3 regions of the Streptomyces sp. NPDC002896 genome follow, and region 3 is predicted to be linked to each of the others. Evidence: riboswitches for the same ligand, from Rfam matches in the RefSeq annotation. Region 3 holds a riboswitch; each other region holds the start of a gene.
What was found. Region 3 has a riboswitch for cyclic di-AMP ahead of ABT009_RS27085 (M23 family metallopeptidase). Riboswitches for the same ligand answer to the same signal wherever they lie in the genome.
Positions count from the first base shown of each region.

Region 1: another riboswitch for cyclic di-AMP. It lies ahead of ABT009_RS14470 (C40 family peptidase); the one in region 3 lies ahead of ABT009_RS27085 (M23 family metallopeptidase).
Region 2: another riboswitch for cyclic di-AMP. It lies ahead of ABT009_RS39670 (M23 family metallopeptidase); the one in region 3 lies ahead of ABT009_RS27085 (M23 family metallopeptidase).

Region 1 is NZ_JBEOVA010000007.1:142,986-150,775, forward strand. It holds gene ABT009_RS14460 (M23 family metallopeptidase) at 1-998, shown strand, start outside; gene pcrA (DNA helicase PcrA) at 1,154-3,616, opposite strand; cyclic di-AMP (ydaO/yuaA leader) riboswitch at 3,905-4,098, shown strand; gene ABT009_RS14470 (C40 family peptidase) at 4,106-5,290, shown strand; gene ABT009_RS14475 (hypothetical protein) at 5,410-5,763, opposite strand; gene ABT009_RS14480 (C40 family peptidase) at 6,124-7,185, shown strand; gene ABT009_RS14485 (SRPBCC family protein) at 7,389-7,790, shown strand, end outside.
Region 2 is NZ_JBEOVA010000036.1:40,236-48,025, reverse strand. It holds gene ABT009_RS39675 (PrsW family intramembrane metalloprotease) at 1-387, shown strand, start outside; gene ABT009_RS39670 (M23 family metallopeptidase) at 413-1,573, opposite strand; cyclic di-AMP (ydaO/yuaA leader) riboswitch at 1,585-1,729, opposite strand; gene ABT009_RS39665 (PP2C family protein-serine/threonine phosphatase) at 1,976-3,157, opposite strand; tRNA gene ABT009_RS39660 (tRNA-Met) at 3,355-3,428, opposite strand; gene ABT009_RS39655 (nuclear transport factor 2 family protein) at 3,835-4,203, shown strand; tRNA gene ABT009_RS39650 (tRNA-Lys) at 4,284-4,356, opposite strand; gene ABT009_RS39645 (amino acid permease) at 4,442-6,031, opposite strand; gene ABT009_RS39640 (FG-GAP repeat domain-containing protein) at 6,157-6,420, opposite strand; gene ABT009_RS39635 (DEAD/DEAH box helicase) at 7,137-7,790, opposite strand, start outside.
Region 3 is NZ_JBEOVA010000015.1:114,137-121,926, forward strand. It holds gene ABT009_RS27070 (DNA gyrase/topoisomerase IV subunit A) at 1-1,521, opposite strand, end outside; gene ABT009_RS27075 (M16 family metallopeptidase) at 1,826-3,184, shown strand; gene ABT009_RS27080 (M16 family metallopeptidase) at 3,208-4,575, shown strand; cyclic di-AMP (ydaO/yuaA leader) riboswitch at 4,806-4,969, shown strand; gene ABT009_RS27085 (M23 family metallopeptidase) at 4,982-5,758, shown strand; gene ABT009_RS27090 (GntR family transcriptional regulator) at 6,026-6,712, shown strand; gene ABT009_RS27095 (HPr family phosphocarrier protein) at 6,908-7,189, opposite strand; gene ABT009_RS27100 (bifunctional acetate--CoA ligase family protein/GNAT family N-acetyltransferase) at 7,428-7,790, shown strand, end outside.

The DNA.
Region 1 (7,790 bases), on a different contig from region 3:
GCTTCGCAACAGGCGCCTTCGGGGACCAGAGCTTCGACACGGGCGCGTACGACGCCACCGCATGGAACTCGGACGGCGGCTCGACGGCGTACGAGTACGAGCAACACGACTCCACCGAAGCCGGGTTGTCACCCGAGGAGGGCCTCCGGGGCCACGAATCCGACCACGGCGACGACGACCATGATCGCGGTCTTCCGCTCGACGAGACGCCCTCCCCCGAGCAGGCCGCCGAACCGCCGGTGCGCTCGGAGGGCCGAGTGCCCCGCACGCGGTCCCGGCGGCGCTCGCCCGCCAAACGTTCGGCGCTGCTCACCGTGGCTGTTCCGTCCGCGTGTGTGATGGGCGTCGCGGGAATCGCCGCCGCATCCGTGAGCAACATGGGCGGCGACGACAACACGACGGTCGCGGCCCCGGACACCAGTTCCGTGAAGCCCTCCGTCGCCAACAACAAGCTGGACACGCAGCTGCGGAACCTCTCCGCTGATGCGGGCGACTTCGCCGACAGGGCCAGCCGCACCCAGGAACGCATCGACCTCAAGGCCGAGCAGGAGGCCGAGCGCAAGAAGGCGGCCGAGGAAGCGGCGCGCAAGGAGCGGCTGCGCCCGAAGTTCGCGCTGCCGGTGGCTCAGCACGGGCTCAGCGCCTATTTCGGTCAGGCCGGCATCAACTGGATGTCCGTGCACACCGGCATCGACTTCCCCGTCTCCTACGGCACGCCCGTGATGGCCGCGACGGACGGCACGGTGCGCGTGCAGTGGAACAGCGCCTACGGCAACATGGCGATCGTGACCGCCAAGGACGGCACCGAGACGTGGTACTGCCACCTCTCCAGCCACAAGATCTCGAGCGGTCCGGTCAAGGCCGGCGACGTCATCGCGTACTCCGGGAACTCCGGCAACTCCACCGGTCCGCATCTGCACTTCGAGGTGCGGCCGGGTGGTGGTGCGGCGATCGATCCGCTGCCGTGGCTTCGGAGCCACGGGATCAATCCGACGTAGCCGTCGGATCGAGTCGCTTTCTCTGGGGGCTCCGCCCCCAGACCCCCGCGTCCCTTGGCCTCAAACGCCGGCCGGGCTGGATTTGCCCCCGCGCCGGGCTGGCATTGCCCCGGCCTGGCTGGAAACGGCTCGTCCCCAGCCAGGCTGGAATCCCGCTACAGCTTCTCCACCGGTGCGTACCGCAGCAGCAACCGCTTCGGCTTCGTGTCGCCGAAGTCGATCGTCGCCTCTGCGTTCGCGCCCGTTCCCTTCACCCCGACCACCGTGCCGAGGCCGAACTGGTCGTGTGTGACCCGGTCCCCGACCGCGAGCGAGGCCACAGGCTTCTCCGATGCCCGGCGCGTGGCGAACCCGGACGCCCCGGAGGCGGCGCTGCGCGAGCGCGACGAGGACAGTGAGGCGGCGACGCCGGCGGCCGGGCCGGAGGAGACCGGAGCGGTGGATCCCGTCCGCTTCCACTCCATGTGGTGGGCGGGGATCTCCTCCAGGAAGCGCGACGGCGGGTTGTACGCCGGCTGGCCCCAGGCGCTGCGCATCGTGGACCGCGTCAGGTAGAGGCGCTCCCGGGCGCGCGTGATCCCGACGTATGCCAGGCGCCGCTCCTCCTCGAGCTCCTTGGTCTGGCCGAGCGAGCGCATGTGCGGGAAGACGCCGTCCTCCATGCCTGTCAGGAAGACGACCGGGAATTCGAGGCCCTTGGCGGTGTGCAGCGTCATGAGCGTGATGACGCCGCTGCCCTCCTCGTCCTCGTCCGGGATCTGGTCGGAGTCAGCGACGAGCGCTACCTGCTCCAGGAAGTCGGACAGCGTGCCCGCCTCTCCCTCGGCCCGCTCCTGTTCGAACTCCAGGGCCACGGCGGCGAGTTCCTGCAGGTTCTCGATGCGCGTCTCGTCCTGGGGGTCGGTGGAGGCCTGCAGCTCGGCGAGGTATCCGGTCCGTTCGAGTATGGCTTCGAGGACGGTCGCCGGGCCCGCGCCGGACTCTGCGATGGTGTGCAGTTCCTCCATCAGCGTGTTGAACCGCTTGACGGCGTTGGTCGAGCGGGCCGCCATGCCGTACGCCTCGTCGACGCGGCGCAGCGCCTGCGCGAAGCTGATCTTCTCGCGCTGCGCGAGGGCGTCGATCATCGCCTCCGCGCGCTCGCCGATGCCGCGCTTGGGGACGTTCAGGATGCGGCGCAGCGGGACCGAGTCCTCCGGGTTCGACAGCACGCGCAGATACGCGAGGACGTCCCGGACCTCCTTGCGCTCATAGAAGCGGACGCCGCCGACGACCTTGTACGGCAGGCCGACGCGGATGAAGACTTCCTCGAACACACGCGATTGTGCGTTGGTGCGGTAGAAGACGGCGACGTCGCCCGACTTGGCCTCGCCCTCGTCCGTCAGCCTGTCGATCTCGTCGGCGACGAACTGTGCCTCGTCGTGCTCGGTGTCGGCGACATAGCCGGTGATCCGCGCGCCCGCGCCTGCGTTCGTCCACAGGTTCTTGGGGCGGCGGCTCTCGTTGCGCTCGATGACGGCGTTGGCGGCGCTCAGGATCGTCTGGCTGGAGCGGTAGTTCTGCTCGAGCAGGATCGTCGTCGCGTCCGGGTAGTCCTCCTCGAACTGGAGGATGTTGCGGATGGTGGCGCCGCGGAAGGCGTAGATCGACTGGTCCGCGTCACCGACGACGCACAGCTCGGCCGGCTCCGGGTCGTCGTCCCCTCCCGGCTGTCCCACCAGCTCGCGCACGAGCGCGTACTGGGCGTGGTTGGTGTCCTGGTACTCGTCGACCAGGACGTGCCGGAAGCGCCGCCGGTAGTGCTCGGCGACGTCCGGGAACGCCTGGAGGAGATGGACCGTCGTCATGATCAGGTCGTCGAAGTCGAGCGCGTTCGCCTCGCGCAGCCGCGACTGGTACAGCGCATAGGCCTGGGCGAGGGTCTTCTCGAAGCCGTCGGTGGCCTGCGCGGCGAAGGTCTCCTCGTCGATGAGCTCGTTCTTGAGGTTGGAGATCTTGGCGCTGAAGGATTTCGGCGGATAGCGCTTCGGGTCGAGATCGAGGTCACGGCAGACCAGCGCCATGAGGCGCTTGGAGTCGGCGGCGTCGTAGATCGAGAAGCTGGAGGTGAAGCCAAGCTTCTTCGACTCGCGGCGCAGGATGCGCACGCACGCGCTGTGGAAGGTCATCACCCACATCGCGCCCGCGCGCGGACCGACGAGGTGCTCGACGCGCTCCTTCATCTCGCCCGCGGCCTTGTTCGTGAACGTGATCGCCAGGATCTGCCCGGGGTGCACGCCGCGCTCGGCCAACAGATACGCGATGCGGTGCGTCAGCACGCGCGTCTTGCCGGAGCCGGCACCGGCCACGATGAGCAGCGGGGAGCCGGAGTGCACCACGGCGGCGCGCTGCTCGTCGTTCAGCCCGTGGATCAGCTCGGCCGGGTCGATGGCGGGGCGGGGCGCGCCGTCCCTGTAGTACGCATCCCGGGGCGGCGGAGGCACGTCGAACCGGCCCTCGAACAGGTCGTCCGGGATGTCCTCCGGGGCGCTGTCCTCGGGCGGCGGCGGGGGCTCCTCGTCCGCGTGCCGCGCGGGCTGGAGATCGGCCAGGAAGCTGTCGTCAAAGAGGCTGCTCATCGCTTCTCGAGTTTAGGCCGCCGCACCGACACCCACTGCCGCCTCCGGAACTCTGCCCGCGCCGTATCGGGAGAACCGAGCCGGACGGAAAGCGCCGCAGGTCACTCCAGATGCGGATATCGGCGGACTTTCTGTTTTGCGCAGAACCACCCCATATAGCCCCACCAAACAGTCAAGGTCACGAAAATGTATCGGGCATATCGAACATCAACCTTCACAGCCGCCACATGAGTTGGCTAGCGTGCCCGGCGGGCTGCCCGTACCCCCGCCGGCGAACGACGCCGGGACGGGTCGCCTCCGCCGAGTCCGGTGCGCCCTCACGGCAGCCGGAGCCGGGGACCCACTCTGAACTTGGGGTGAATCGGTCCCGTACCGAGTGCACGCGGCAGTCCGCGCGCAGGAGGCGACGGGCTGTAGGGCAGCCTTCCGAACCACCCGCCCGAACCCGACAGCTAACCCGGTAGGCGGTCCACGGAAGGAGTCGCCTCCTTGGCGTCGCACCGCAAGTCGCGGACCACCGGCCAGCTCGTCGCCGGTCTCCGCACCTCCCCCGCGGTCGGCTTCACCGCCGCCGCCCTCACCTCCGTGGCGCTTATGTCACAGACGGCGACCGCCGCGCCCGCCGAACCGAAGCCCAGCCTCGAAGAGGTCCAGAAGAAGGTGGACGACCTCTACCGGCAGGCGGGTGTCGCCACCCAGAAGTACAACGCGGCCAAGGAGCGCACCGACAAGCAGCGCAAGCGCGTGGACGGCCTGCTCGACGACGTCGCCAAGCGCACCGAGAAGCTGAACGATGCGCGCGAGGAGCTCGGCTCGTTCGCCGCCGCCCAGTACCGCACCGGGTCGGCCGTCCCCGACACCGCCACGCTGCTGCTCGCCGACGACCCCCAGGACTACTTCGACCAGAGACAGCTGATGAACCGGCTCACCAGCCGGCAGAAGGAAGCGGTCGACGACTACCAGACGCAGCAGGTCCAGACGACGACGAAGCGCGAGGAGGCGACGGAGTCCCTCGAGACGCTGACCGAGTCGCAGACGGACCTGAAGACGAGCAAGCAGGACGTCCAGAAGAAGCTCAGCGAGGCGCGCGAGCTGCTGTCGAAGCTGACCGCCGAGGAGAAGGCGCGGCTCGCGGCGATCGAGAAGGCGAAGGAGGAAGAGGCCAGGCGCAAGGCGGAGGAGCTGGCGCGCAAGCAGGCCGAGGAGGAGCGGCAGCGCCAGGCGGCGCAGGAGCAGGCCGAGCAGGAGGCGGGCACCGGTTCCGGGACGGGCAGCGGGAGTGAATCCGGGAGCACCGGCTCCAGCACCGGCTCCTCCAGTTACGCCGCGCTGGCCACCAAGGTCATCGACTTCGCCGAAGCCCAGATAGGAAAGCCGTACGTCTGGGGGGCCACGGGGCCCGACTCGTACGACTGCTCCGGCCTCACCCAGGCCGCGTGGAAGTCCGCCGGGGTGTCGCTGCCGCGCACCACCTGGGACCAGGTGAAGGTCGGCACGACCGTGTCCGTCGACAATGCCCAGCCCGGTGACCTGGTGTTCTTCTACGACGACATCAGCCACGTCGGGATCTACATCGGCAACGGCGAGATGATCCACGCGCCGAAGCCGGGGGCGAATGTGCGGGTCGAGTCGATCTACTACATGCCGATCCACAGTGTGGTGCGGCCGGCGTAGCCGCCGCCCCCTGGACGCCGCTGGGGGCTTCGCTCCCAGACCCCCGGTCGCCCTTCGGGCTCGTCCTCAAACGCCGGACGGGCTGGGTTCAGCCCGTCCGGCTGGCATCAGCCCGACCTTCACGTCCACAGCACCGCGATGAACACGTTCGCCATGGTCAGCAGCCCCACCAGGCCGAACAGCTTCTTGTCCACCGTCTCCTCGTCGCGCTTCACGTAGACGAGCCCGAGGATCACGATCAGCAGTGCCAGCTTCACGCCGATCTTGATGTTGTTGACGGGCTGGTCGTCGGCCTGGTTGAGGCCGACCAGGATCACGCCGGTGACGAGCATCGTGAGCGCGCCGTGCAGCATCGCCGGGCCGAACCGGGCCGTGCCCTCGCCCATCGCCTTCATCTGGGTGAAAAAACCACCCAGGAGCGAGGCTATGCCGATGATGTGCAGGCCGACGAAGAGATGGATGAGTACGTCCATGAGGCCGGAGCCTAACCGGGCCGATAGCACCGGCCTCCGGGCAGGGGTGCCACTTCGGCGCAACGGTCACAGGCGTACGGCAAGGGGGCGGCGGCCCGTCGGGTCCGCGGTCACATACGGGCACGGGCAGTCCACTCCGGCCAGTTGCGCACATCGCGTCACCGGCCGGTGACGGAGGGGTTTAGCGTGCTTCCCCAGGTGACCGACTCCCCACCGCCGCCCGGTCAGGGGCGGCAGTCGGACACCACCGCCGAGAAGGTCCGGCGGCGGCGTGCTCCCCCTGTGCGGGCCGCCGCCGGGCACCCGTCCCCACCGCGGTTTCCTCGGCGGTCGCACGCCCCCGGAAGGACGTGGAGCCCCGTGGCAGCGCACCGCAAGCCCCGACAGCGCTCGCTCAGCGGCCATACTGCCCGCACCGCCGCCACCACCCTCGCGCTCGCCGGAGCGGCGACCGCGACGGCCTTCGACGGCACCGGTCAGGCGGCGCCGGATCTCACCCCGGCCCAGGTGAAGGCCAAGGTCGACGAGCTCTACCACGAGGCGGAGATCGCCACCGAGAAGTACAACGGCGCGAAGGAGAAGGCCGGCGAGGCCGAGAAGGCCGTCGACGAGCTCCGGGACGAGGCGGCCCGCAGGATGGAGCGGCTGAACTCCGCGCGCGGTGCTCTGGGTTCGGCCGCCGCTGCGCAGTATCGTTCAGGCGCCCTCGACCCGGGCGTGGAGCTGGCGCTCTCCTCCAACCCCGACCAGTATCTGGAGCGCGCGGCGCTGGCGGAGCGCGCTGGGCACCGGCAGGCCGCGGACGTCGCAGGCGTCGAGAAGCAGCTCCAGCAGATCGAGCAGCTTCGCGAGGAGGCCGACGGCCGGCTCGACGAACTTCAGGCCCGCCAGGCGGAACTGAAGCGGCACAAGAAGACGGTGACGACGAAGCTGGCCGAGGCGCGGCGGCTCCTCAACGGCCTCCCGGCGGACGAGCGCGACGGGATCTTCGGGGACGGGGCGGGGGGCGCGTACGGCAATCCCGGTTCCGACGGTCTCGGGGCCCTCCCCGGCGGATCGGTCGCCGCACCCAACTCCCGGGCGGCCGCAGCCGTTTCCTACGCGTACCGGGCGCTGGGCAGGCCCTACGTATGGGGCGCCACAGGGCCGAACGCCTTCGACTGCTCCGGCCTCACCCAGGCCGCGTACCGCTCGGCGGGCGTCTCGCTGCCCCGCACGACGTATGCCCAGATCGACGCCGGCCGGCGCATCCCGCGCTCCGAACTGCGCCCGGGCGATCTGGTCTTCTTCTACTCGGGCGTGAGCCATGTCGGCATCTACGTGGGCAGCGGCCGGATGATCCACGCCCCGAACCCGAGCGCGCCGGTACGGATCGCGCCCATCGACCAGATGCCGTTCGCGGGGGCGACCCGGGTGGCGTAGCTCCGGCGGCACCGTGTCGGTCGTGCGACCGCGGCACAGCCTGCGTGGGCACCTCCATGCCCCACACCCCGGGCGCATATCGACGCGAATCAGAACAAGCCCAGTTGGTTAGGCCCTCCTCTTAGGGGAAGCCGGATAGCGACGATTCCTGCTGCTCGGAGGATCGCCGGAGCGCGGTCCCCGCCGAAAGGAGGAGACACCTCATGAGCACGACCATGGAGTCCGTCGACGTGGACGTCCCGCTGCACACCGCGTACAACCAGTGGACGCAGTTCGAGGAGTTCCCGAATTTCATGGAGGGTGTGGAACAGGTCAGGCAGATCGACGACCGGCACAACCACTGGGTGACGAATATCGCCGGGGCCCGCAGGGAGTTCGACACGGAAATCGTCGACCAGCTCCCCGACGAAAGGGTCGCCTGGCGCACCACCTCCGGCGAGGTGAAGCAGAAGGGCGTGGTGACATTCCAGCGCCTGGACGACACGCACACCCGGGTCAACCTCGCCCTGGACGTCGAGCCCTCCGGTCTCGCGGAGAAGACCGCCGACATGGTGGGCGTCATCGGCCGCCGGGCCAAGGGTGACATGAAGCGCTTCAAGCACTAC
Region 2 (7,790 bases), on a different contig from region 3:
CGCGCACGCCGACTGGCCCGCGAGTACGCGGGCCGCCACCTGGGCAAGCCCGCGGCACGGGCGGTCGCCGAGTACGAGGCGTATGCGACGTCTCTGGCGTTCCTGCGCCACCGCGGGCGCCGCGGCCGCGCAGGAGCCGATTTCGTCGTACGGGAACAGGAGCTGCTGCACGAGCTGTGGCGCCGCAAGGACGTGGCGCGTCCCGCGCTGGCACACGCGGCCGCGGCGACGACGCCGGTGGTGGTCGTGCCCTACGTCCCCCGGTACGGGTATCCGCTGGGACAGGTGGCGCCCGGCGCCGTGCCGCCGTACGGGCAGGTCCCGCAGGGGCAGGCACCGTACGGCGGCACGGCGCCGTATCCCGCGTACAACCCCTACCTGTCCTGACGCCCTTTCAGCTCACACCGTCGGATCAGGGGTTCACGCCCTTGCTGAGCAGCCAGGCGAGCGGGTCGATCGCGTCGCCGCCGTCGGGGTGGATCTCGAGGTGCAGATGCGGCCCGGTGACATTGCCGGTGGCGCCCACGCGGCCTATGACGTCGCCCGTGGTGACCTTCTGGCCGACGCTCACGCTGATCGAGGACTGGTGGCAGTACCAGACCTCCGTACCGTCCTCGAGCTCGATGACCGTGCGGTAGCCGTACGAACCCGACCAGCCGGCCTCCTTGACCGTGCCGGTGTGGATGGCCTTGAGCGGCGTCCCCGTGGGGGCCGCGAAGTCCAGGCCGGTGTGGTAGCCGGAGGACCACATGGAACCCGCGTCACCGAAGTGCGAGGTCAGCGTGTACGAGGACGTGGGGAGGGCGAAGCTCGCGGCGAGCTTGGCGAGGCGCTCCGCCTCGGCCTTGCGCTTGGCCTCCTCCTCCGCCGCCTTCTTCTCGGCGGCGGCCTTGGCCTCCGCCTCCTTCTGCTTCTCGGCCGCCTCCTCGGCGGCCTGCTTGGCGGCGGCCTCCTCGGCGGCCTGCGCGGCCGCGTTCTCCGCCTGGTCCTGCTGCTGCTCCGCCTGCTGCATGATGCGGGTGCGCAGTGCCTCGCCGGCGTCGGTGGCGCCCTGCTCGGAGTCGGCGGCGGTGACGCCGGCTCCGGTGAGCGGCGCGGCCTTGGCGTCGTCGGAGTCCGACGAGCCGCCGGGCATCAGGGCACTGACGCTGGGGAGGGAGTCGGTGACCGACGACAGGTCGGGCATGGATATCTGCACCGGCGGCTTGCCGCCCTGCGCGGTGGCGATGCCGCCCGCGCCGACGGCGGCGATGACGCCCACGCCGAGAACGGTGGAGCTGCGCGCGAGTCCTCCGCCGCGCTGCTTGATGACGCGGTGCCGGCCGCGGACGGGTCGGACGGACTCCTCAGTGGGGTTCCATTCCTCCCAGGGCCCCTCGTCCTGGCGGAAGTCGGTGCCGGTACCGAGGCCGGTACCCAGGCCGTTGCCGGTGCTGAAGCCAGAGCCCGTTCCGGTGCCGAATCCGGTTCTGGTGCCGGGCTCGAATCCGGTTCCGGTGCCGGGGTCGGATCCGGCGCCTTCAGGGTCGTACGGCGCGAAAGAGGCTTGCGGGGCAGGCGGGTTGGACGCCACTGGGGCGCACTCCTTTCCTTCCTTCTCGCCTACCGGGTTAGCTGACGGGTTCGGAGCAGGAAGGTCTCCTACGACCGCCCTTCATGCGAAAGGCGCCCGATTCACCCCAAGTTGGTGGTTCCCCGGTTCCCTTACGGGATTCGGCGCGTGCGCACGGAGCCGCCTCTTGTGACGGCTGGGACGACCGCGCTGCGTTATCGAACGTTAATAGACGGGGGTACCGAATTCCAAGCCGTTCCGGCTGATCATTAAGCCTTTGGTCTGGACTTTACGGGGCACGATCGGGCGGAATCGGGCGAGTTGACCACCCAGCCGCGACCCAGGCTTTTTTGACGGTGTGTCATTTGTTATGCGGAGGGGGGTTGTTCGGTCACGGAAGGTGACATGGACGCGCCGTACCTCTCATGGCCGCCGCACCGCCAGCAGCACCATGTCGTCCGCCATCCCGCCACCGCTGTGCCGGCGCGCCTCGGCAGCGAGGGCGGCCAGCATGGCGCCCGGGCCGTCGAAGACCCGCCCGGCGAGGCGGCCCGCCGGATCGTAGAACTCGCCGTGCTCGTCACGCGCCTCCGAAAGCCCGTCCGTGTAGCACAGCAGCATGGTCCCGCTCGGGAAGCCGGTCTCGTACGCGCGGTCGGGCCACGTCCCCAGATCGCTCATGCCGAGCGGCAGCGCGGGCTCACCGGAGGAGATCACGCACAGGGCCCCTTCCGCGTCCAGCAGCAGCGGTTCGGGATGGCCGCGGTTGATCACCCGTACGATGTCCCGGCCGTGCGGGACCTCGGCGAGAACCACGGTGGCGAACCCTTCGAGGAGCTCGACCCCGCGCCGCCGCGTGGCCTCCCGCGCAAGCGCCCGGTCGAGGCGCTGCGCCACCGCTTCCAGGGACGCCTCCTGCTCGGCGGCCTCCCGGAAGGCTCCGATGAGGACCGCGACGGCGGCCACCGCGCCCATGCCCTTTCCGCGGACGTCGCCGACGACGAGCCGTACGCCGTGCGGGGTGTCCTGCACCGCGTACAGATCGCCGCCGATGAACGCGCCGGCCTGCGCCGCCTCATAACGGGCCGCGACGTCAAGGCCGCCGATCCGCTCGGCCGGCTCGGGCACCACGGCCCGCTGGGCGGCCTCGGCGATCTCGCGGGCCGAGGCGAGTTGCTGGCCGCTGCGGCGTACGACGCGGTTGATGACGACGGCGATCACGGCCACGACGGCGACCGTCACCACTTCGGTAACGGCGCCGACATCGACGTCGGCACCGGGTCTGAGGCGCACGGCGAGCACGGCGACGAGTGCGACGAGCCCCGTCAGGACCGTGCCGCGGAGCGAGTAGAGCGCGGCGGCGACGAGCGGGGCCGCGGTGAAGAGGGGCGCCCCCGTGAAGACCGCGGGCGTGAGGGCATCGTAGAGCGTTCCGGCGGCGATGAGCAGCGCGGGCAGGAACCGCACGAAGGCCCGCACGGCCGCAAAACCCCGCTGCTCGGCCTCCTCCGTCCCGTCCCCTACAACCTCTCTGTCCTGCCAGCCGCCATCCCGGGCGGGCTCGCCGCCGCCCTTCCCTGCGTCGCGATCTCCTCGCTGCCGCACCGCTCGTCTCCCGCCGCGTCGCCCGCGCCCGTCGCCGTATCCCCTCAGGCATTCCCGCCGCGGCACGAGACGCGGCCTGCGGTGGGCCGCCCGAGTGAGCACCATGGAAGGCCCCGACCGAGCACCGTGGAAGGCACTGTCACGCAACGCACCGAGGGGCCGGAACCATTGTCTGGTTCCGGCCCCTCGGCCTTCAGTAGCGGGGACAGGATTTGAACCTGCGACCTCTGGGTTATGAGCCCAGCGAGCTACCGAGCTGCTCCACCCCGCGTCGTTAAACACAAGTGTACGCCATCCGCGAGGCCCCTTTGACCAGCCCGGTTCGCGCCCCGTGTGAACCGCGCACTCACGCCGGTGGCTCACGCACGCTCCCGGCGCACGAGCGGCGGCGGTCCACTGTCGGCGGACCCGCACAGCGCCGAGCCTCGGTGGCACCGGTCGCACCCGGCTGCACCGACTGGGCAGCGGTTGTGCGGGAGGGGCCGCCGTCCTCCCCCTGCCCTCGGCCGGCGGCCCCGCGGCGGCCCCCACGGTAGGCCCACGGCCGGGGCCCCACGATGGTGGCCACGGCCAGCCCCGCGGCGGCCCCACGGCCGGCCCGGCTGGGGCGTGCGGCAACGGTTGCCGCGGCTCATCCGGCGGAGGAGCCTCGGAATAGAGGTCACAAGGAGGTCATCATGGGCACCTCGGCGAGCCCCGCCTTCGACACCGAAATCCTGCGCCAGGGCATCGAAGGCCAGAACGCGGACACGCTCCTGTCGCTTTACGCGGACGATGCGGAACTCCGCGTCGTCGACCGCAACAGCCAGCCCAGCCACCCCGCGGTCAAGCACGGCCGCAACGAGATCAGCGAGCTGCTGAGCGACGTCTACAGCCGCGAGATGACCCACAAGCTGGAGCAGTGCGTGGTGCAGGGCGACCACGTCGCGTTCACCGAGTCCTGCGAGTACCCCGACGGCGTCAAGGTGCTGGCCAGCTCGATGATGTCGCTACGGGACGGCAAGATCGTCGACCAGACACTGATCCAGGCATGGGACGAGGAGTAAGTGGAAGGAAGCGCGCCCCCGACACGACAGAACCCCCGTTGACGCAGGTCAACGGGGGTTCCCACCCCGAGGGGGCCCGGTAGGCCGTGTGGGACTCGAACCCACAACCAATGGATTAAAAGTCCACTGCTCTGCCAATTGAGCTAACGGCCCGCGCTACTGCATCCCCGAGCATAGCCGGACGAGCCCGGGTCTCCGATCGGGTATCGGCGACCACGGGCCCATCGGCCTCCCGATCTCATGGCTCCAACGGCTCCAACGCCCCCTTCCGCGCCGCTTCACGGGCCAGCGTGCGCTCGTGTTCCGGGTTGAGGAACCAGTGGCGGGCCGAGGCCAGCCACCAGGCTGCCGCGAAGCCCAGCACGACCAGGACGGCGATCGGGGCGTAGTTGAAGGACTCCCAGGTCACCGGGGACAGCTGGGGCAGCATGAAGAGGACCGTGATGACGGCGACCCACACCACCGCGACGATCCCGATCGGCCGTGACCAGGCGCCGAGATGCCACGGGCCGCGCTCGAAGGCGTCGCCCTTCCACAGGCGCAGCAGGGTCGGGACGACGTAGGCGATGTAGAGGCCGATGACCGCGATGGAGGTGACGGCCGCGTAGGCCGTGATGTTGATCAGGTAGGGCAGGCCCAGCACCAGCGCGCCACCCGCGGCGAGCCAGACCGCCGCGACCGGCGTGCGGGTTCGCGGACTGACCGTGTGCCAGACGTGCGAGAGCGGAAGGGCGCCGTCGCGCGAAAAGGCGTAGATCATACGGCTGTTGGCGGTGACGGACGCCATGCCGCAGAACAGCTGGGCGCCGATGACGACGAGGAGCAGCAGCTTGCCCGCCGTCGCGCCAAGCGCGTCGAGCAGGATCTGGGCCGGTGGTACGCCGGTCGGGGACGCGAGTGCCTTGTCGTACGACTGGATGGCGAAGGTGAAGCCGAGGAGCAGGACGAAGCCCGCGATCCACGACGTCCAGATCGACTGAACGATTCCCCTCGGACCCGCCGTCGAGGCGTCGTGGGTCTCCTCCGTCATATGGGCGGAGGCGTCGTACCCGGTGAAGGTGTACTGGGCCATCAGCAGGCCGAGCAGCACCACGTAGGCGCTGCTGCCCCAGCCCGTGTTGTTGACGAACTCCGTGAAGACGAAGCTCGCCGACTGGTGGCTGTCCGGTACGAAGGTGAGCGCGCCGACGATCACGGCGACGCCGATGACGTGCCACCACACGCTGACGCTGTTGAGCAGGCCGACGATGCGTACACCGAAGGTGTTCAGCAGGCCGTGCAGCAGCAGGATGGCGGCGAAGAGCAGGATCGTACGGCCGGGCGTCACCTCGAAGCCGAACTGCAGATTCAGGTAGGCGCCCAGGAACGACGCCGCGCCGAAGTCGATGCCCGCCGTCACCGCGACCTGGCCGAGGACGTTGAACCAGCCCGTGAACCATGCCCACGCCGCGGCGCTCCGCGACGGCGCGAGCCGGTAGGCCCAGTAGTAGAGCCCGGCCGACGTCGGATACGCCGAGCAGATCTCGGCCATCGCCAGCCCGACGAACAGCGTCATCAGGCCGACGCCGACCCAGCCCCAGGTGATCACGGCGGGACCGCCCGTGTTCATGCCGAACAGGTAGAGGGTCAGGCAGCCGGAGAGGACCGAGATGATCGTGAACGAGACCGCGTAGTTGGAGAACGCGGACATACTGCGCGCGAGGACCTGCGTATAGCCGAGCTGGGCCAGCCGCTCCTCGTCCGTCACGTGCGCGGTGCCGGACGCTGACGCGTCCGGCGATGGCTTACCGGTGGTTTCCGCGGCACCACCGACGGCGTCATCTGTCATGCCCCCAGCGATTCCCTCGCTGGGGGCATGACATGCGCCACAGAACGGCCGAAACTCGACCGTAACCGACCGGCCGGGCTCGGAGCCGATCGGCGTGCACGCGGTACGACCGGCCGGGCACGCGGCTAGAAGAGGCCCTTGTAGCCCTGCCAACCGCTCGCGATCTTCACCCGCGGCGCGAACGAGCCGTTCCCCTTGCCGTCGTACCGGTAGAGACCGCCGCCGGTGTCCCGCAGGACCAGGTCGTTCTTCCCGTCGCCGGTGATGTCGCCGACCCCGACGATCGCGTTGTACGACGCGCCCCAGTTCGTGTACATCTTCACGCGGTCCTTCAACAGGCCGTTGCCCAGGCCGTCGTAGCGGTAGAGCGTGCCGTCCTTGTGCCGCACGAGGACGTCCCCGAACCCGTCGCCGTTGAGGTCGCCCGCGCCGACGATCTTCGTGTTTCGTCGTCCAGTGGTCGCGGATCTTCTTCCCGGCCGCCAGCTTGCCGTGCCCGTCGTTGGCGAAGACGTAGATGTCGCCGGTCGACGCCTTGCGCGCCAGCAGGTCGGTGCGTCCGTCGCCGGTCAGGTCGCCGGGCGCGACCAGCACGTTGTACGCGTTCCAGCCGGTGCCGAGCGAGGTGTGGCTGCTGCCCGGCGAGTAGGAGCTGCCGCAGTGGCCCGAGTAGCGGCGCAGTTCGCCGTTCGGCATCCGCACCAGCATCTCGGAGCAGCGGTCGCTGCCCATGTCGCCGAAGGGGACGGCGAGGGTGCCCGCGGGCCAGCCCGAGGCGGACCGCTTCCAGTCGAGGGTGCCCTTGCCGTTGACCCCCCGCATCTGAGCGCACGCCGGCGTACGAGTTTGTGCTGAGCCATGTGTTTCCCCAGCCCCAAGGGCTGTGTGCTGTGTGCTGTGCGCAAGAAGTGCGCGAGGAGGGCGCGAGATGCGCGCGCTCTGAGCAGGGCAACGGGAGCGTACCAAGGGGTACTTGTGGGTCAGGAGGGGTTTTCGGTTACGTCATGGCCAATATCGAGGCGAACGCCGAAGGGCCCGGACGACCGAAGTCGTCCGGGCCCTTCCGGGGCTGGTTCCGGGCCCTGAAGGGCCCGGTCAGGCAGGGTCAGCCGTTCCGCTTCCAGCGCGGCTTGTCCTGGCGGCGGCCGAAGGACCCGGTACCGGTGCCGGTGCCGGAGCCGCTGCCGCGGTGGTCGTCACGTCGGTTGTACGGACGGTCGTGGCCACCGGAGCGGAAGCCGCCGGAGGGACGGTCGTCACGGCGGTCGCGGTTGTACGGACGGTCGTGGCCGCGGTGGCTGCTGCCACGGTCGTCCCGGCGGAAGCCGCCACGGTCGTTGTCACGGCGCTCGAAGGAACGGCCGCCGCGGTCATCCCGGTCGTCCCGGCGGAAGCCGCCACGGTCACCCCGGTCGTCGCGACGCTCGAACGAACGGCCGCCGCGGTCGTTGTCCCGGCGATCCCGGTCGAACCCGCGGTCGCCGCGGTCGCGGTTGAACCCACGGTCGTTGTCACGGCGCTCGAAAGAACGGCCACCGCGGTCACCCCGGTCGTCCCGGCGGAAGCCGCCACGGTCACCCCGGTCGTCGCGACGCTCGAACGAACGGCCGCCGCGGTCGTTGTCCCGGCGATCCCGGTCGAACCCACGGTCGCCACGGTCCCGGTTGAACCCACGGTCGCGGTCCCGGTCGCGGCCACCGAAACCACCGCGGTCACGGTCCCGGTCGAAGTCGCGGCGGTCACGGCGCTCGTAGTTGCC
Region 3 (7,790 bases):
GGCCGCGGGGGCGTCCGCCGACTCCAGCAGCACCGTGCGCCGTTCGGTGCCGAACTTCTTGGCCACCGCGGCCAGTTCGTTCGACACGAGCTTGCGCAGCTCGGCGTCCGACTCGAGGATGCGGGTCAGCTCCTCGATCTCCGCGTTCAGCCGGTCCCGCTCCGCCTCGAGCTCGATACGGTCGAACTTGGTGAGGCGGCGCAGCGGCGTGTCGAGGATGTACTGCGTCTGGACGTCGCTCAGCGCGAACCGCCTCATCAGGCGCTCCTTGGCCTGCGCGGAGTTCTCGCTGGAGCGGATGAGCTGGATGACCTCGTCGATGTCAATCAGTGCGACCAGCAGGCCGTCGACCAGGTGCAGCCGGTCGCGCTTCTTGCCGCGGCGGAACTCGCTGCGGCGGCGCACGACGTTGAAGCGGTGGTCGAGATAGACCTCGAGCAGCTCCTTCAGGCCCAGCGTGAGCGGCTGGCCGTCGACCAGCGCGACGTTGTTGATGCCGAAGGACTCCTCCATCGGCGTCAGCTTGTACAGCTGCTCCAGGACCGCCTCCGGCACGAAGCCGTTCTTGATCTCGATCACCAGGCGCAGGCCGTGCGCACGGTCCGTGAGGTCCTTGACGTCGGCGATGCCCTGCAGCCTCTTCGAGCCGACCAGGTCCTTGATCTTGGCGATCACCTTCTCCGGGCCGACGGTGAACGGCAGCTCGGTCACGACGAGGCCCTTGCGGCGCGCAGTCACGGTCTCCACGGACACCGTGGCGCGGATCTTGAACGTGCCGCGGCCCGTCTCGTACGCGTCCCTGATCCCGGAGATGCCGACGATGCGGCCGCCCGTGGGCAGGTCGGGGCCCGGGACGTACTTCATGAGCGTGTCGAGGTCGGCGCCCGGATACCTGATCAGATGGCGGGCGGCGGCGATGACCTCGCCGAGGTTGTGCGGCGGCATGTTCGTCGCCATGCCGACCGCGATTCCGGACGAGCCGTTCACCAGCAGGTTCGGATACGCGGCGGGCAGGGCGACCGGCTCCTGCTCCTGGCCGTCGTAGTTCGGCTGGAAGTCGACCGTGTCCTCGTCGATGGACTCCGTCATCAGCGACGTGGCGTCGGCCATCCGGCACTCCGTGTACCGCATGGCGGCCGGCGGGTCGTCGTTGCCCAGCGAGCCGAAGTTGCCGTGGCCGTCGACCAGCGGCACGCGCATCGAGAAGGGCTGGGCCATCCGCACCAGGGCGTCGTAGATCGACGCGTCGCCGTGCGGGTGCAACTTACCCATGACCTCGCCGACGACGCGGGCGCACTTCACATAGCTGCGGTCGGGGCGCAGGCCCATCTCGTTCATCTGATAGACGATGCGGCGGTGCACGGGCTTCAGGCCGTCCCGGGCGTCCGGCAGGGCCCGGGAGTAGATCACCGAGTAGGCGTACTCGAGGAAGGAGCCCTGCATCTCGTCGACGACGTCGATGTCGAGGATCTTCTCCTCGAAGTCGTCGGGCGGCGGGGTCTTCGTGCTGCGGCGGGCCATCGCTGCTGCGGCTCCTTCACACTGTCTGCCGGGCCATCGGGCTCAGGGCCATGAACGGATCTGCTGCGGACCATTGTGGACCGCCCCACGGACAACTGTGGACCGGGCCACTGACAACGGCGGCGGCGGGCCGCCTGACCACGTCTGGGGCGCCCCCGGCAGGAGGCGCCCCAGACGTGCGGAACGATTGCCCACAACGGGAGCGGCCGCGGCAGGCCCGCTGGAACTTCGCCAGGTGTCAGCGTGCTTGCATACAGTGGCAGGAGCTGCAGAACCTTTCAGTTTCGCGATCGAAGGGACGTACATGCCCATGGGTCACACGGCCACAGCTCAGGCCGGTTCCGGCGGCCTGACAGCGACCGAGCACCGGCTGGCCAACGGCCTGCGCGTCGTGCTCTCCGAGGACCACCTGACCCCGGTCGCCGCGGTCTGCCTCTGGTATGACGTCGGCTCGCGCCACGAGGTCAAGGGTCGCACCGGCCTTGCCCACCTCTTCGAGCACCTGATGTTCCAGGGCTCGGCCCAGGTGACGGGCAACGGCCACTTCGAGCTGGTCCAGGGCGCCGGCGGCTCGCTGAACGGCACCACGAGCTTCGAGCGCACCAACTACTTCGAGACGATGCCCGCGCACCAGCTGGAGCTCGCGCTCTGGCTGGAGGCCGACCGTATGGGCTCCCTCCTCGCCGCCCTCGACGAGGAGTCCATGGAGAACCAGCGGGACGTCGTCAAGAACGAGCGCCGCCAGCGCTACGACAACGTGCCGTACGGCACGGCCTTCGAGAAGCTGACCGCCCTGTCGTACCCGGACGGCCACCCCTACCACCACACGCCGATCGGCTCGATGACCGACCTGGACGCGGCGACGCTCGAGGACGCGCGGACCTTCTTCCGCACGTACTACGCGCCGAACAACGCCGTCCTGTCGGTCGTGGGCGATATCGACCCGGAGCAGACGCTCGCCTGGATCGAGAAGTACTTCGGCTCCATCCCGTCGCACGATGGCAAGCCCGCCCCGCGCGACGGAAGCCTCCCGGAGATCATCGGCGAACAGCTGCGCGAGGTAATCGAGGAGGAGGTCCCGGCCCGCGCCCTGATGGCCGCCTACCGGCTGCCGGAGGACGGCACGCGTGCGTGCGACGCGGCCGACCTGGCGCTCACCGTCCTCGGCGGCGGCGAGTCGTCCCGCCTCTACAACCGCCTCGTCCGCCGCGACCGCACCGCCGTCGTGGCCGGATTCGGGCTGCTCAGGCTGGCCGGAGCCCCGTCGCTCGGCTGGCTGGACGTGAAGACGTCCGGCGATGTGGAGGTCCCGGTCATCGAGGCCGCCGTCGACGAGGAGCTCGCCCGGTTCGCCGAGGAGGGCCCCACGCCGGAGGAGATGGAGCGCGCGCAGGCGCAGTTGGAGCGCGAGTGGCTGGACCGGCTCGGCACGGTCGCGGGCCGCGCCGACGAACTCTGCCGGTACGCCGTCCTGTTCGGCGACCCGCAGCTCGCCCTGACCGCCGTCAAGCGGGTGCTCGAGGTCACGCCGGAGGAGGTGCGGGACATGGCCAGGGCCCGCCTGCGGCCGGACAACCGCGCGGTGCTCGTCTACGAGCCCCTCGCGCACCCCGAGGCCGCCGAGGACACCGACGACACCGCAGACGAGGAGGCGGCGAAGTGACCGAGGCTGAAAACACTGTGATCATGGAATTCCACCCGCAGCCCCAGGCAGGCCCCGCCAAGCCTTGGGCCTTCCCCGCACCCGACCGCGGCACGCTGGACAACGGCCTCACGGTGCTGCGCTGCCACCGCCCCGGCCAGCAGGTCGTCGCCGTCGAGATCCTTCTCGACAGCCCGCTGGACGCGGAGCCGGCCGGCCTGGACGGCGTCGCCACGATCATGGCCCGGGCCTTCTCCGAGGGCACCGACAAGCACTCGGCGGAGGAGTTCGCCGCCGAGCTGGAGCGCTGCGGCGCCACGCTCGACTCGCACGCCGACCACCCCGGCGTACGGCTCTCGCTCGAAGTCCCCGTCTCCCGGCTGCCGAAGGCCCTCGGCCTGCTCGCCGACGCGCTCAGGGCGCCCGCGTTCGCGGACAGCGAGATCGAGCGGCTCGTACGCAACCGGCTCGACGAGATCCCGCACGAGACCGCCAACCCGGCCCGCCGCGCCGCCAAGGAGCTCTCCAAGGAGCTGTTCCCGGCGGACTCGCGCACGTCCCGCCCCCGGCAGGGCACCGAGGAGACGGTCGCGGGCATCGACTCGTCGGCCGTGCGCGCCTTCTACGAGAAGCACGTACGTCCCGCCACGGCCACCGCCGTCGTCGTGGGCGACCTCTCCGGCACCGACCTGGACGCGCTCCTCGCGGACACACTCGGCGCCTGGACCGGCTCGCCCGCCGAGCCCCGCCCCGTGCCGCCGGTGACGGCCGACGACACCGGCCGCGTCGTCATCGTCGACCGCCCCGGCGCGGTCCAGACGCAGCTGCTCATCGGCCGGATCGGCCCGGACCGCCACGACCGCGTCTGGCCCGCCCAGGTGCTCGGCACCTACTGCCTGGGCGGCACCCTCACCTCGCGCCTGGACCGCGTCCTGCGCGAGGAGAAGGGATACACCTACGGCGTAAGGGCGTTCGGCCAGGTACTGCGCTCCGCGCCGGACGGCAGCGGCGCCGCGATGCTCGCCATCAGCGGCTCGGTGGACACCCCGAACACCGGCCCGGCGCTCGACGACCTGTGGAAGGTGCTGCGTACGCTCGCCGCCGAGGGCCTCACGGACGCCGAGCGCGACGCCGCGGTGCACAACCTGGTGGGTGTCGCGCCGCTCAAGTACGAGACGGCGGCGGCCGTTGCGGGCACGCTGGCCGACCAGGTCGAGCAGCATCTCCCGGACGACTTCCAGGCGGAGCTGTACCAGCAGCTCGCCGCGACCGGCACAGTCGAGGCCACGGCCGCGGCGGTCAGCGCCTTCCCGGTGGACCGTCTGGTGACCGTCCTCGTGGGTGACGCGTCCAAGATCGAGGAACCCGTCAGGGCACTCGGAATCGGTGAAGTGACGGTCGTCACGGGCTAGTCCGGACGCGGTACCGCCCGCCCGGCATCCGGGCGGGCGCCGCACAGGCCCGGAGGGACCCCGGTGGCTGCAGAGCCACCGGGGTTCTCGTTTGTCCGAATTGTTGGAGAGCCTGCCTGTCTGCCCTGTGGCATGCACTACAAATCACATGCTGCGTTTGTTGATTGAAAGATGTCCCGTTTAGCGTCGGTCCGGCTGTTCGTCAGGCAGTGCGCCGCGCCCGCGGCACCGGACAGTCATCGCCGAGTCCCCGGACGGTGTGAGCCAGGGGAGCCGGGGACCCATCGCAGTCCCCTGGGGTGAATCGGGGTCCTTGACCGTGTCGAGGGGCCCGTAGGAGACCTTCCTGCTCCGAACCCGTCAGCTAACCCGGTAGGCGAGAAGGAAGGAAAGGACCAGCCACTACATGGCGTTCACCCGCGCCACCGGGAAGCATCGTCGTCCGAGCCGCCTCACCCGCAGGACCGCAAGCGCGGCGGGTATCGCGGCCCTCACCACCACCGGCGTCATGGGCACCCTCGCCGCCCCCGCCATGGCAGCCGACACGACCGCCGAGCAGACCGGCCTGACGCAGGCCGTCACCCTCGGCGAGTCCATCGCCGAGAAGATCGACGCTCAGGCCGCCGCGCAGCAGCAGGCAGCCGAAGAGGCCGCCGCCAAGAAGAAGGCCGCCGAGGAGAAGCGCAAGGCCGAGGCGAAGGCCAAGAAGGAGCGCGAGGCCAAGGAGCGTGCGGCCAAGGAGCGCGCCGCGCGCGAGGCCGAGCGCAGGCGCCTCAACGCCTTCGTGCTGCCGATCACCGGTTCCTATGTCTCCACCGGCTACAAGACCGGCGGCTCTCTGTGGTCGTCCGGCAGCCACACCGGCGTCGACTTCCACGCCGCGTCCGGCACTCCCGTCCACTCCGTCGGCTCCGGCACCGTCGTCACCGCCGGCTGGGGCGGTTCCTACGGGAACCAGATCGTGATCAAGATGAACGACGGCACGTACACCCAGTACGGCCATCTGTCGTCCATCGCCGTCTCCGTCGGCCAGAAGGTCACGCCTGGGCAGCAGATAGCCCTATCCGGCGCGACCGGCAACGTCACCGGGCCGCACCTGCACTTCGAGGCCCGGACCACCGAGGAGTACGGCTCCGACATCAACCCCCTCGCCTATCTGCGCTCGCACGGCGTGAAGATCTGACGCGAGAGCGGTTCCGGTGACGGTCCGGTCCGGGAGCGGATCGGGGCAGACCGGACTCGTTTCTCGGAGGCCCCGCTTCACCGAAGCTCGGCTTCATGGAAGCCCTGGCTCATCGAGCCGGGGCTTTCGTCGTTCCCGAGCGCCGATTTGTCCAAAAAATATCCATGGATTCCGGCCCGCCGTCGGAAATTCCCGCACGTTGCAATAGAGTCAGTCAACAGGCGTCAATCGACCGCGTTTCGCGGGGATTAAGGCGGAGGTCCGGTCATGCAGATTCCCGCGCACTCGGTATGCACGGCAATCCGCGACGACATCGTCGCGGGTGTCTACGAGCGCGGAAGCCGGCTCACCGAGGAACTGCTCGCGCGCCGGTACGGGGTGTCCCGTGTCCCGGTGCGCGAGGCCCTGCGCACGCTGGAGGCCGAGGGCTTCGTCGTGACGCGCAGGCACGCGGGCGCCTGCGTCGCCGAGCCCACCGAACAGGAGGCCGCCGACGTGCTGGAGATCCGCATGCTGCTCGAGCCGCTGGGCGCGGCCCGCGCGGCGCAGCGCCGTACCGAGGCGCACCTGAAGGTGCTGCGGGGCCTGGTCAGGCTGGGGCAGGAACGCGCCAGGCGGGGCCACAGCGAGGATCTGCGGTCGCTGGGCGGCTGGTTTCACGAGACGCTGGCGCAGGCCTCGGGCAGCCCGGGGCTGACGTCGCTGCTCACCCAGCTCCGGCACAAGATCGCCTGGATGTACACCGTCGAGACGCCCGCCCATCCCGTGGAGGCGTGGGCGGAGCACGGCGCGATCGTCGACGCCGTGGCCCGCGGCGACGCGGAGCGGGCCCGGTCGCTCACGACGCTGCACACGGAACGGTCCACTGTCGCCCATCGGCTGCGATTTCCCGACCGCGGGGACCGTGTGAGGGGTTCGCAACATGCCGTAAACACTGTGAGCCCGCGGCATTAACAGACGCGCCGTATACAAAGAGAGATATTCGGTGGGGGTCTCTTTTTGCTGCCCATTTATCGGGGTGCGCGGAATTCCCGGTCGGGCTTCGGAAGGTATGGCGCGCGGCCCGGAGTGTGGCGCCAAAAAACAGCGGAGCCGCGCCGCCTCCGAAAAGGAAGCAGACGCGGCTCCGCCGCAATTCGCCTGTTGTCGTCAGACGGTCTCGGGAAGCTCCTCGAGACCCTCGGAGACCAGCTTCGCCAGCCGGTCGAGGGCGGCATCCGCCCCGTCGGCTTCGGACGCGAGAACGATCTCCTCGCCGCCCTGGGCGCCGAGGCCCAGCACCGCGAGCATCGACGCCGCGTTGACCGGGGTGCCGTCAGCCTTGGCGATCGTCACGGGGACGCCCGCGGCTGTGGCCGCACGGACGAAGATGGAGGCGGGGCGGGCGTGGAGACCCTCGGCCCAGCCGACGTTGACGCGGCGCTCAGCCATGTGATGCTGCCCTTCAGGATTATCTCAGGGTTGTCTAGACCAGTGTTCCATACCGGGGACGTGCCCGGAACGGTCGGGAACGGTCCCGGAACCGTCAGGAACGACCGGAAACGGCCGGGAACGGTTCGTCGTCCCGCACCCAGCTGCTCCAGTTCTCCCGGAACGTACCCGTCTGGTCGAACGGAAAGCCTAAGCCCGTCCTGCTCCGAGTGTCCCCGGTGCCCCGTACGCTGGCCCCATGCACACCCCGTCGCAGCCCCCGTCGGAGCAGCACGCATACCCCGCTCACTGGGAGGCCGACGTGGTGCTGCGCGACGGCGGCACCGCGCGGATCCGGCCGATCACCATCGAGGACGCCGACCGGCTGGTCAGCTTCTACGAGCAGGTCTCCGACGAGTCGAAGTACTACCGCTTCTTCGCCCCCTACCCCCGGCTCTCCGCCAAGGACGTCCACCGCTTCACCCACCACGACTACGTGGACCGGGTGGGCCTCGCGGCCACGGTGGGCGGCGAGTTCATCGCGACGGTGCGCTACGACCGGATCAACGCCCACGGCATGCCGGCCTCCGCGCCCGCCGACGAAGCCGAGGTCGCCTTCCTC